3 regions of the Catellatospora sp. NPDC049111 genome follow, and region 3 is predicted to be linked to each of the others. Evidence: riboswitches for the same ligand, from Rfam matches in the RefSeq annotation. Region 3 holds a riboswitch; each other region holds the start of a gene.

Region 1 (4,204 bases), on a different contig from region 3:
CCTGCCGAACGTCAAGCTGAAGGCGTTCACCGCGACCGAGGTGCAGTGGTTCGAGAAGATCTCCGGCCTGACCGCCGACGCGATCCTCGACGAGCTGATGGAGGCGGGCCTGGAGTCGCTGACCGGCGGTGGCGCCGAGATCTTCGACTGGGAGGTCCGCCAGCACATCGTCGACCACGCCTGCCACTGGGAGGACTGGTCGCGCATCCACCGCCTGGCGCACAGCAAGGGCCTGCGCACCCCCTCGACGATGCTCTACGGCCACATCGAGGAGCCGCGGCACCGCGTCGACCACGTGCTGCGCCTGCGCGAACTGCAGGACGAGACCGGCGGCTTCACCGTCTTCATCCCGCTGCGCTACCAGCACGACTTCCACGACAGCGCGGACGGCAAGATCCGCAACCGGATCCAGGCGCGCACCACGATGGCGAGCCCGGCCGAGTCGCTCAAGACGTTCGCGGTGTCCCGGCTGATGCTGGACAACTTCGACCACATCAAGTGCTTCTGGGTCATGCACGGCCTGTCGCTGGCCCAGCTGTCGCTGAACTTCGGCGTCGACGACCTGGACGGCTCGGTCGTCGAGTACAAGATCACGCACGACGCGGACTCGTACGGCACGCCGAACACGATGCACCGCGACGACCTGCTCCACCTGATCTGGGACGCGGGCTTCAGCCCGGTCGAGCGGGACACCCGCTACCAGGTCGTCAAGGAGTACGGCGCGCCGGTCAGCATGGCCGAGCGGCGCAGCGAGCCGCAGCAGGTCTGGGCCTGACGGGTGGCCGATCCGCAGAGCCCGGCCGAGGAGCAGCGCAAGGGCCCGCGGCGGGACGCGTCCGGGCGCATCGTCTCGCTCACCGACCTGGTGGCGTACGCGCTGGCCGGGTTCGCCATCAGCGTGCTCGGCATGATCGCCTTCGACGGCCTGTTCGCCCTGCTCGGCATGGGCGAGTTCGGTGACCTCACCGGCTGGCTCGCGGTGATCTTCCCGGCGATCATCTTCGTGGAGCAGTTCAAAGCGGCGGCGGGCCACCGCGGGCGGCTCGCCGTGGCCCCGGCCGCCGGTCTGGTGGCCGTGGTGCTCGGCGTGCTCGCGGTGGGCGTGGCGTCGGGCTTGCCGCCGCTGGTCTCCGGCGGGCTGGGCGCGCTGGTCACCACGGTGGTGTACGCCGTGCTCTGGCACCTCGGCCTGGCGGCCGCCGAACGGGGCTGACCGGCCCCTCGCGCGGGGCTGACCGAGGCCCGGCAGGTTCGGCGGCTACCCTGGACCGGTGAGTCCTGCTGTCAAGTACACGCTCGCCAGGCTGATGCTCTTCCTGGCCGTCTTCGCCGCGCTGTGGTTCGTGCCGAACCTGAGCATGCTGCTCAAGCTGATGATCGCCATCCTGGTCTCGGCGGCGGCGAGCTATTTCCTGCTGCGCAACCTGCGTGACGACGTGGCGGCCCAGGTCGAGGGCGCGGTGGACCGCCGCAGGGCCGAGAAGGACCGGCTGCGTGCCGCCCTGGCCGGCGAGACCGAGCCCGGCGAAGACGTGCCCGCCGCCGAGGCCGAAGAGGTCCACAAGACCCAGGCGTGATGAGCCTGCGCACATCCTCCACTCCGCGTCGCGAGCATCGGCACGGGTGTGTATTAGCGTGTCGGCTGACTGTCCCGCAGCGAAGCCGGTGTGAACCCGGCGCTGTCCCGCAACTGTGATCCCACCTCGGTGGGCGAGCCAGGTCGCCTGCGGCAGTCGCGAACCACGCTCTCGAGGAAGGGCGTCTCGCGGACCGGGCTGCCCCACCTGATCGGGCCCTGTCGGCGAAGGACCTGCCTCGACCGATAGGAGGATCAGTGCGTACCCGTTTCCTGTCCCGCCGCGCGTTCGGCGCGCTGGCCGCAGCCGGCCTCGTCGCCGCGCTCGGGGCCTGCGCCACGAACGACCCGGCGACCCCTGCCCCGTCGAACGCCGCCGCGGCGTACCCGGTGACCGTCGGCTCGGTGACGCTGCCCGCGCAGCCGGTGAAGATCGTCTCGCTGTCGCCGACGACGACCGAGATGCTCTTCGCGATCGGCGCCGGCGGCCAGGTCGTCGCCGTCGACGACAACTCGAACTTCCCGGCGAACGCGCCGAAGACGGAGCTGTCGGGCTTCCAGCCCAACGCCGAGGCCGTCGCCGCCAAGAGCCCCGACCTGGTCGTGCTCAGCACCGACGCCAACAACGTGGTCGCCCAGCTGACCACCCTCAAGATCCCGGTTTACGTGGCCCCGGCCGCCGTGACGCTGGACGACACGTACCAGCAGCTCGCCGAGCTGGGTGAGCTGACCGGCCACAAGGCCGAGGCGGCCGCGCTCGGCCAGAAAATGAAGGACGACATCGCCAAGCTGGTCAAGGACCTGCCGAAGCGCGCGACCCCGCTGTCCTACTACTACGAGCTGGACCCGACGCTGTACTCGGTGACCTCGAAGACGTTCATCGGCTCGCTGTTCGAGCTGGCCGGGCTGAAGAACGTGGCCGACGCCGCCGACACCAAGGGCAGCGGCTACCCGCAGCTCACCGCCGAGTCGCTGGTCAAGTCGAACCCGGACCTGATCTTCCTGGCCGACACCAAGTGCTGCCAGCAGAACCTGGACACCGTCAAGGCCCGTGCGGGCTGGGCCGGCATGACCGCGGTCAGCAAGGGCCAGGTCATCGCGCTGGACGACGACATCGCCTCGCGCTGGGGCCCCCGCGTCGTCGACCTGATCCGCGCGATCGTCGACGCCGCGAACAAGGTCCCGGCCTGACGTGACGACACTGCGACCGGCACGGCTGCGTCCCGGGTGGCTCGCCGCCGGGATCGGAGCCGTGCTGGTCGCGCTCGTCGCCGGGGTCGCCCTGGGTCCGGTGACGCTGCCGCCCGGCTCGGTCGCGGCGGAGCTGCTCAACCTGATCCCCGGCGTGGACCTGCCGTCGGGGCTGAACGAGCGCGAGATCGCCATCATCACCGAGCTGCGGCTGCCCCGGGTGGTGCTGGGCCTGCTGGTCGGCGCGATGCTGTCCCTGGCCGGCGGCTGCTACCAGGGCGTCTTCCGCAACCCGCTGGCCGACCCGTACCTGCTCGGTGTCGCCGCAGGAGCCGGGCTCGGCGCGACCATGGCGATCGCGTTCCGGGCCGGGGCCGTGCTGCCGCTGGCCGCGTTCGCCGGGGCGGGTATCGCGGTCGTGGTCACCTACCTGCTCGGGGTGGCCGGCGGGCGGGACCGCTCGTCGGCGACGCTGATCCTGGCCGGGGTCGCCGTGTCGAGTTTCCTCGCCGCGATCCAGACGTACCTGCTCCAGCGCAATGTGGACACCATCCGCGAGGTGTACTCCTGGCTGCTCGGGCGGCTGGCCACCAACGGCTGGCACGAGGTGACGCTGCTGCTGCCGTACGCGGTGGTCACCACGGTCGTGGTGCTGGCCCTGCGCCGGGAGCTGGACGTGCTCAGCGTCGGCGACACCGAGGCGGCGAGCCTGGGCCTGCACCCGCAGCGCTCCCGGTTGATCCTGCTGGCCGCGGCCTCGCTGGGCACCGCCGCCGCGGTCGCCGTGTCGGGGCTGATCGGCTTCGTGGGCATCATCGTGCCGCACGTGGTGCGCCTGCTGGCCGGTGGCTCGTACCGCTCGATCCTGCCGCTGTCGCTGCTGTTCGGCGCGGCCTTCCTGGCCCTGGCCGACCTGGCCGCGCGTACCCTGATCGCCCCGGGCGAGCTGCCGATCGGCGTGGTCACCGCGTTCTTCGGCGCGCCGTTCTTCATCCTGGTGCTGCGCTCGACCCGGCGGGTGAGCGTCTGATGCTGGCCGTCGAGGACGTCCGGGTGACCCTGGGCGACGCCGAGATCCTGCACGGCGTGGACCTGACCGTGGCCTCCGGCGAGTGGGTCACCGTGATCGGCCCCAACGGCGCGGGCAAGTCGACCCTGCTGCGGGCCGTGGGCGGGGCGGTGCCACACCACGGAAAGATCATCATCGACGGTACGCCCACCACGGCGCTACCGCGCCGCCGCCGCGCCCAGCTCGTGGCCACGGTGGCGCAGCAGCCCGTGGTGCCACCCGGGATGCGGGTGCTCGACTATGTGCTGCTCGGGCGCACCCCCTACATCGCCCCGCTGGGCCGCGAGTCGGCGCAGGATCTGTCCATCGTGGAGCAGGTGCTCGACTCCCTGGAGCTGCGCCGGTTCATCGGCCGTGAGCTGGAGACG
Region 2 (4,204 bases), on a different contig from region 3:
AAGGCCCCGCACTTCGAGAAGTACCCGAACCTGAACCAGCTGTTCAACGAGGCCACCAAGCTGTCCGGCGCCGCCGGCACCAAGGGTCAGGCCGACCCGGCCGTGGCCGAGCAGCTGCTGGGCAGGATCGAGGAGATCTCCAAGATCTTCTGGGAGACCAAGCGGGCCTGAGCCATGATGGGGCACCCCGCGACGACCGCGAGCGAGGTGCCCCATCGCGCAACGCGACTCGATCTACGATGCGACGATGACCTCGACGCCGTCCGCGCATGCCGTCAGCCAGTACGCGACGACGACCGAAAACCTCACCGCTCGCATCGCACTGCATGCCTACGGCACGAACCCGCAGAGTTGGTTCTCCTGGCTCGGCGAGCGGCTCCCGCTGGCCGGCGACGTACTCGAAGTCGGCGCCGGCACCGGAAAACTGTGGACCCACGTGGATCACGTCACCAGAGGGATCCGCCTCACCCTGACGGACTTCTCCGGCGCGATGTGCGAGCAGCTGCGCACCGTCCCCGAAGCGCGTGTGCGGCAGTGCGACGCGACGGACCTGCCGTTCGGCGATGCCGTGTTCGACACCGTGATCGCCAACCACATGCTGTACCACGTCGACGACCCGGCTGCCGCGCTGCGCGAGTTCGCCCGGGTGCTGCGTCCGGGCGGGCGGCTCGCGGTCGCCGTGAACGGCCGCGACCACCTCGAAGAACTCAACGCCATCGGACCGGCAGTCGGTCGCCCCGACCTGGCGCTGCACGCCACCCAGAACGACTTCACCGCCGAGACCGGTCCCGGCTACCTGGCGCGCCTCTTCGCCGACGTCTCGGTCGAGCGCTACCACGGCGACCTCGAAGTCCCCAGCCCCGACCCGGTCCTCACCTATCTCGCCAGCCTGTCGTCCGAACCGCTCACGCCGAAGCAGTTCGCCGCGGCCCGTAACCACCTCCAGGCCCGGATCGATGCCGACGGCAGCTTCCGCGTACGCAAGCACACCGTGCTCATCACAGCCTCAGCAGGGACGACGCAATCCGCCGACCATGTCTAGGCTGTGGCGGTGACTGGTGCCGCGGAAGAGACTCCGGTTCCGGGCGACGCCTCGGCGCACCGGAACTCCGCCCTTCAGGTGATGTCGGAGGTCGATCCGTTGTGGCCGCGGCCGGGCGACCCTCTCGGCCACGACGTCACACCCGTGCCCCGACGGGACCCAGGGTGGGCAACCGTGCTGCGGATCGGAGCCGTCGTGCTGGTGCTCTGGTCGTCGAGCTTCGCTTCTCCGTGCTGGGCGTCTCCCGGCTGCAGCTGTCGAGTCACGACGTGAGCTTTCGGACGCCCGGTCCCGGGTGCGTTGACCTGATCCTGTGATCGCCCCGTTCAGCGAGGTGTCCACCGGTCCGTGTGGATGGCTTCGGCCAGCGGCCGGCGGCGGCGCCAGCCGTGCCGTTCGAGGTCGGGCACGGCTTCGAGGTGGGTGACCGGGCCGAGGCAGAGCCAGGCGACCGGACGGATCCCGGCCGGAATGGCTAGCAGCTCCCGCAGGAACTCCTCGCGGTAGAACGACACCCACCCGACGCCCAACTGCTCCGCCGTGGCCGCCAGCCACAGGTTCTGGATGGCCAGGCACACCGAGTACAGCCCGGCGTCGGCGATCGCGTGCCGGCCCAGCACCGCGGGAGATCCTCGGTCGGGGTCGTAGGTCACCACGACCGACAGCGTCGACTCCAGCACCCCGTCGATCTTGATCCGGGCGAACCGCTCGGCGGCCTCGGCGTCCAGCGTGGCGGCGAACACCTCACGTTCCCGGTGTACGTGCTGATGGAACGCCTCCCGCAGCGGCCGGTCGCGGACCACGACGAAATCCCACGGCTGCGTCAGGCCGACGCTGGGCGCGGCGTGCGCCGCCTCCAGGACCCGGTCCAGCACGTCGACCGAGATCGCGGCCCCCGTGAACTGTCCACGCACGTCCCGGCGGCGGTGGATGACGTCGTAGAACTCGCTGACCATGGGCAGGCTCCCGCTGCTGTCGGGCTCCGGGCAGGCCGGGGCCGTGGACGCGAGGCCGGTCTTCGGACTCCCAGATCGACGCCCTCCGCCCGCCTTCCCAGCCGGTCAGGCCAGTGGCTGCGCGTACTGCGCGTGGGCGGCAGCTCCCTGGTCACCGCGGCGGGCCCGTGCCGGACACGTTACCGCCGACGCCGAGCAGCACCGCCATCGGCGCGGCCACGACCGGATACGCGACCAACCGCAGACCCACCGGCTCGGGTGGCCCGTTCGTCACGAATGCACGGTCGCCTCACGTCCCGCGAGCAAGCGACTGCCGTGGATACTGGACCGATGGACGGGGAGGAACCGCTGGTGGGCGGCCGGATGACGGCCGGCATCGTGCGCCGCGGCGGCCACGTGCACCGGCCGATGGGCTCGTGGTCGCCGGCGGTGCACGAGTTTCTCGGCCACCTGGAGTCGGTCGGATTCGCCGGTTCGCCGCGGTTCGTGGGTGTCGAGGGCGGTCACGAGGTTTTGACATACCTGTCCGGGGACGTGGCGGTGGATCCGCAGTGGCAGCCCGGCCGTGGTGCCCGCCTGCCGGGGTACGCCCGCACGGACCGAGCCCTGACCGAGGCGGCGAAGCTGATCAGGCGGCTGCACCACGCGGCAGCCGGGTTCAGCCCGACGATCACCGCTTACCGCTTCCATCCGTGTGCGCCCCGCCCGGGACAGATCGTCTCCCACGGTGACCTCGGACCGTGGAACACCGTCTACCGGGCGGGGATCCCGGTGGCGTTCATCGACTGGGACGCCACGCAGCCGGTGGACCCGCTCGACGACCTGGCGGCGGCCGCGTGGAGTTTCGTGCCGCTGTGCCCACCCGGGCAACTACGCGAAGCCGACTTCGACCCCCTGCCGGACCTGCCGAGGCGGCTTCGCCTGTTCGTCGACGCGTACGGGCTCGCCGACAGGCAGGCGATGCTGCCCGCTCTGCAACGGGCCAAACTGCACGAGGTCGAGCGCGTCAAGTACGCGCCGCTCGCACCAGCCGAGGCGGCCGCCTCCCTGGAGTACTACGCCGGTCAGCTGCGGTGGCTTCATGACGTCTCCGCCGACCTGGGATCCTGCCTGTAGAGCGGTGCCGTGCGGCTCCACGGTCAGCTCGGATCGGCCGGATAAACCTTCCCACGGGCGCGCAGCAGGGCCGAGATGTCGATGATCTGGTCGGGCCGGCACGCGGTCGATCGAATCGCGGCGGAGACCTCAGCGCCCCGCCTGGGTGCCGCGCACCGACGCGGCCACCGCGATGACCACCACCGCGAACAGCCCGACGACGACAGACGGCACCGTCGCCAGGCAGGCCAGCCGCCAGCTCAGCGACCTCGTGGCGAACCAGCCGAGCAGCGCGCCGAACGCGAGCGCGAACAACAGGGCGAAGCCGAGGGCCAGCCGCGCCTGTGCCCGCCGCTCGCCTGCCCGGCCAGTCGAGGCGGCACCGGCGCCGAGCGCCGCGCCCTGACCTAGTCCGGCCGGCAGCACGGCGATCGTCAGTATCGCCGCCGAAGGCGAGAACGCGACGATCACTGCACCGAGCAGCATCAGCACGAGCGCCGATCCGGTCACCGCCGCAGGCGCCCGCCGCCCGAGCAGGTAACCGGCCGCGAATCCCGACACGATGGCGGCCAACTGCGCGACAACGACGGTCGTCAGCCCGGTCGCCGTCAGGCCGAGGGCCTGCCGGGCCGCGCCGAGCAGCGGACCGATCAGGACGGCGAGCTGGCACGCGGCGACCATCGCGCCCAGCCCGGCACCGACGAGCAGCCACGACGACCGGCCGGGAGGCGGCACAGGTGGCGGTACCACGGACGGCGTCGGCTGGCGGATCTGTTCACTCATCGCGCCATATTAGGACTCGCCAAAAGTTATGATCACATGTCGTCCGATATGGAGGGAAAGTCGATGGCGCGGCGCAAAAACCCTTCCGGGTGCGGGTGTCTGATGCTCATCCTGCTGGGGCCGTTCCTCGCGAGTCTGGCGATCTCCATTCCCGGAACGATCCTCGCCTCGCCCGCGATCGTGGCGTTCCTGCTGGCCGAGGACCCCGGCCAGATCGGGGCGTACCCGTCGTGGGTGGGTCGGTGTGGCGCTCGCGCCGGTCGTGGCCTACCTCGTGGTCCGGTTCGCCGGACGCGGCAGGGTGCACCCCCGGCACCAGGTCCATCTC
Region 3 (4,204 bases):
CCCCGGCCAGCCCCTGCGCGGTCACCTCGGCCAACGGCACGTGCTCCGCGCCGAGCCGCGCCGCCAGGCGGGCGGCGAGTCCGAGCCGCACCACCCCCGACTCGCAGTCCACGACCACCGCCGACACCCCGGTCGCGGCGAGCCCGCCCGCGATGCGCATGGCCTCGCCGACCGGGTCCGCCCCGGCGGTGGCCCGGCCGTCGGTCACCAGCACCAGCAGCGCGCGCCGGTGCGGGTCGCGGAGCCGCTCGACCCGCAGCGTGTGCGCCGCCCGGCGCAGTCCCGCGGCCAGCGGGGTACGCCCGCCCGTGGGCAGCTCGCGCAGCCGCGCCGCGCCGGCCTCCACGCTGGACGTCGGCGGCAGCGCCAGCTCCGCCTCGCTGCCCCGGAAGGTGACCAGGCCGACCTTGTCACGCCGCTGGTACGCGTCGAGCAGCAGCGACAGCACCGCGCCCTTCACCGCGCCCATACGCTGCCGGGCCGCCATCGACCCGGAGGCGTCCACGCAGAACAGCACCAGGTTCGACTCGCGCCCCTGCCGCACCGGCTCGCGCAGATCGGCCGCGACCAGCCGCAGCGGGCCGCCGGGGGTCCGGCCCCGGGCGTGCTGCCGCCCGGCCGCCGCCCGCACGGTCGCCGCCAGGTGCAGCGCGGCCAGGGTGCCGCCGGGCACCCGCGCGCCGACGGTCCGACCCATCCGGGTGTACGCGGGTGAGCGCCGCCCCGCCGCACCCTCCCCCACTCCCTGCACCGCGAACAGCCGCGCCCGCCGTGGCGTCGCCGCCTCGGCGTGCTGCTGCCCCGCCGACGCGTAACGCCCCTCGTCGGCCCCGTCCCGCTGCCGGGTGTCCCCCTGCGGCACCGGCCGCGGCGGCGTGCCGCCCTCGTCCGGGGCCGCACCGCCGGGCCCGCCCGGCCGCGGGCCGTCATACGGCCCGTCGTCGTCCGGGCCACCGTCGGGCCCGTCGTCCGGACCGGAGCCGTCCGGCCCGTCACCGTCCAGGTCGGCATCACCGTCGAGATCGGCCTTCGGGGCACCCTCGCCGCCCGCCGCACGGTCCTGGTCGTCGGGAGCACCCGGGCCGTCGTGGGAGCCGTCGGCTTCAGCCGGCGGAGGTGCGCTGTTCAACGCGTCCTCCAGGGCCTGCTCGTCGAGGTCCGGGGCGTCGAACGGGTCGCGCCGGCGGCGGTGCGGCAGCGCCAGCCGGGCCGCGTCCCGCACGTCCTGCTCGGTGACCCGGCCGCGGCCGTGCCAGGCGGCCAGGGCCAGCGCGGCGCGGGCCACCACCAGGTCGGCCCGCAGCCCGTCCACCTCGAACGCGGCGCACACGTGCGCGATGCGGGTCAACTCCGCGTCGGGCAGTTCCACCGTGGGCAGCCGCCGCCGGGCGGTGTCGATACGCTCGGCCAGCTCGGCGTCCGCCTCGGCCCACCGCGCCGCGAACCCGGCCGGGTCGGCCTCGTACGCCAGCCGCCGCCGCACCACCTCGACCCGCTCCTTCGGCTCCCGCGGGGCGCGCACCTGCACCGCCAGCCCGAACCGGTCGAGCAGCTGCGGGCGCAGCTCACCCTCCTCCGGGTTCATGGTCCCCACCAGCAGGAACCGGGCGGCATGGCGCACCGAGACGCCGTCGCGCTCCACGTACGCCTCGCCCATCGCGGCGGCGTCGAGCAGCAGGTCCACCAGGTGGTCGTGGAGCAGGTTCACCTCGTCGACGTAGAGCACGCCGCGGTGCGCCCCGGCCAGCAGGCCCGGCGAGTACGCGGCCTGCCCGGCGGTCAGCGCCCGTTCCAGGTCCAGCGCGCCGACCAGCCGGTCCTCGGTCGCACCGACGGGCAGCTCGATCAGCCTGGCGCGCCGGACGATGACGTCCTGACCGGCGCTGTGCGGCCCGTCCGGGCACGCGCCGTACGGCGACGCCGGGTCGCAGCCGAACCGGCACCCGGCGACGACCTCGACCTGCGGCAGCAGCCCGGCCAGCGCCCGCACCACGGTGGACTTGGCGGTGCCCTTCTCGCCGCGCACCAGCACCCCGCCGATGGCGGGCGAGACGGCGTTGAGCAGCAGGGCGAGCCGGAGGTCGGCCAGGCCGACGACGGCTGCGAACGGATACAGCGGGGTCAAAGCCCGCTCAGGCACGAGCCCATGCGCGAGTCCTCTCCGCGGGTTTCCTCGCCCGCGAAATCCGGTGTGGTGACGCCGTGCGGCGTCGCGAGCGGCCGGAGTGTCCTGGCTCCCGGATCGACGCTTCCCCTCGGCCTTCCAACCGTGTCAACGGCCGTGGCCTGGTGCCGAAACGGCGCGCGTCGTGAGACGGAGCCGCTCGGGAGGGGTCGCTCCCCGGTGACAGTGGCGGGACCGCCCCGGACTCGCACCGGGTTCCTCCACTGCCGCTCACCGGCCATCGTGACGGACGCGGTGCGCCGCGTCAAAGCGGGTCGCCCGTACGGAGGCATGTGTCACGCCCCGGCGGGCCCGACATCAGCACGTAACAATTAACTTCGATATTGCTATGTATCGTTGTCTTCCGCTAGCTTCCAGGGAAACTCTCCGGCGATCCGGCGCCAGAAGCGCTCGGCGCCGGGTGGACCTTGGGAGGATCCTGTGCGGAATTCACTACGAACGGCGCTACGCGCCGGCGCGATCGCGCTGGCCGGCGCCATGCTCGCCCTGGGCTCGGCCGCCGTCCCGGCGCAGGCCGCGCCCTCCGGCGACGGCTCGGTCACGCCTCAGGTCGTCGGCGGGACCCGGGCCGCGCAGGGCGAGTTCCCGTGGATGGTGCGCCTGTCCATGGGCTGCGGCGGCGCGATGTACACCGCGAGCCTGGTGCTGACCGCGGCGCACTGTGTCGGCGCGACCGGCAACAACACCTCGATCACGGCCACCTGGGGCGTCGTCGACCTGCAGGACCCGACCCGGACCACCCGCACCTCGAACTACGTGTACCGCGCCCCGGGCTACAACGGCACCGGCAAGGACTGGGCGCTGATCCGCCTGTCCAGCCCGATCACCACCGCCCCGCTGCTGAAGATCGCCACGGACACGTCGCTGCACAGCGGCAACTTCGACGTGATGGGCTGGGGCGCGGCCACCGAGGGCGGCGGCCAGCAGCGTTACCTGCTCAAGGCGCAGGTCCCGTTCATCACCGACACGCAGTGCCAGAGCGCCGGCGGCGACTACTCCGGCCTGGTCTTCAATGAGGAGATCTGCGCCGGCAACTGGAGCTCCGGCGGCGTCGACACGTGCCAGGGCGACTCCGGCGGCCCGATGGTCAAGAAGAACGCCTCCAACGAGTGGATCCAGGTCGGCATCGTGAGCTGGGGCATCGGCTGCGCCCGCCCGCAGAACCCGGGTGTGTACACCGAGGTCCGCTACTTCGCGACCGACATCTACAACGCGGCGGTCTCCCTCGGCGGGGCCCCTGGCGGCGTCTCCGTCACCGGCCCCGGCAACCAGTCCACCGTCGTCGGCACCGCCGTCACCCTGAACAGCACCGCCTCCGGCGGCACCTCGCCGTACAGCTGGTCGGCCAGCGGCCTGCCGGCCGGCACCTCGATCAGCGCCTCGACCGGCCAGATCACCGGCACGCCGACCACCGCGGGCACCTACACCGTGACCGTCACCGCGACCGACAGCGCGAGCAAGACCGGCACGGCCTCGTTCACCTGGACGGTCAACCCGGTCGGCAGCTGCGCCGCGGCCACCAACGGCACCGACGTGAGCATCCCGGACAACAACACCACCGGGGTGTACAGCAACATCACGATCTCCGGCTGCACGGGCAACGCCGGCTCGTCGTCCAAGGTAGAGGTGCACATCGTGCACACGTACAAGGGTGACCTGATCGTGGACCTCGTCGCGCCGGACGGCTCGGTGTACAACCTGCACAACCGGTCGGGCGGCAGCACCGACAACATCGACACCATCTACACGGTGAACCTGTCCTCCGAGGTCAAGAACGGCACCTGGCGCCTGCGCGCCCGCGACGCCGCCTCGATCGACACCGGCTACATCAACTCCTGGACGCTCACCCTCTGAATCCGTCGCACCATCCCGGGCCCGGCTCCGCGACCAGCGGAGCCGGGCCTGCTCCCGACCCGCCTCCACCGACCCCCTCGGAGGTAACCCGTGCGCAGACTCGCGCTCGTCCTCACCACCCTGGCCACCGGCCTCGCCCTCACCGTGCCCGGCCCGGCCGGCGGC

The links. Region 3 has a riboswitch for cobalamin ahead of AB0B66_RS04340 (putative cobaltochelatase). Riboswitches for the same ligand answer to the same signal wherever they lie in the genome.
Region 1: it holds a riboswitch for cobalamin, as region 3 does, so the genes downstream of both, AB0B66_RS27995 (ABC transporter substrate-binding protein) here and AB0B66_RS04340 (putative cobaltochelatase) in region 3, are expected to answer to the same signal.
Region 2: it holds a riboswitch for cobalamin, as region 3 does, so the genes downstream of both, bluB (5,6-dimethylbenzimidazole synthase) here and AB0B66_RS04340 (putative cobaltochelatase) in region 3, are expected to answer to the same signal.

Annotation. Positions count from the first base shown of each region.
Region 1 covers NZ_JBEZEB010000025.1:23,802-28,005, forward strand. The annotation lists gene mqnE (aminofutalosine synthase MqnE) at 1-775, shown strand, start outside; gene AB0B66_RS27985 (hypothetical protein) at 779-1,213, shown strand; gene AB0B66_RS27990 (DUF4229 domain-containing protein) at 1,272-1,577, shown strand; cobalamin riboswitch at 1,617-1,747, shown strand; gene AB0B66_RS27995 (ABC transporter substrate-binding protein) at 1,850-2,767, shown strand; gene AB0B66_RS28000 (iron ABC transporter permease) at 2,769-3,797, shown strand; gene AB0B66_RS28005 (ABC transporter ATP-binding protein) at 3,797-4,204, shown strand, end outside.
Region 2 covers NZ_JBEZEB010000016.1:87,966-92,169, forward strand. The annotation lists gene sodN (superoxide dismutase, Ni) at 1-171, shown strand, start outside; gene AB0B66_RS22575 (class I SAM-dependent methyltransferase) at 248-1,042, shown strand; gene bluB (5,6-dimethylbenzimidazole synthase) at 1,369-1,998, opposite strand; cobalamin riboswitch at 2,058-2,188, opposite strand; gene AB0B66_RS22585 (hypothetical protein) at 2,150-2,272, opposite strand; gene AB0B66_RS22590 (phosphotransferase) at 2,329-3,114, shown strand; gene AB0B66_RS22595 (hypothetical protein) at 3,244-3,876, opposite strand; gene AB0B66_RS22600 (hypothetical protein) at 4,121-4,204, shown strand, end outside.
Region 3 covers NZ_JBEZEB010000002.1:392,033-396,236, reverse strand. The annotation lists gene AB0B66_RS04340 (putative cobaltochelatase) at 1-2,140, opposite strand, end outside; cobalamin riboswitch at 2,224-2,386, opposite strand; gene AB0B66_RS04335 (trypsin-like serine protease) at 2,606-4,039, shown strand; gene AB0B66_RS04330 (M14 family zinc carboxypeptidase) at 4,130-4,204, shown strand, end outside.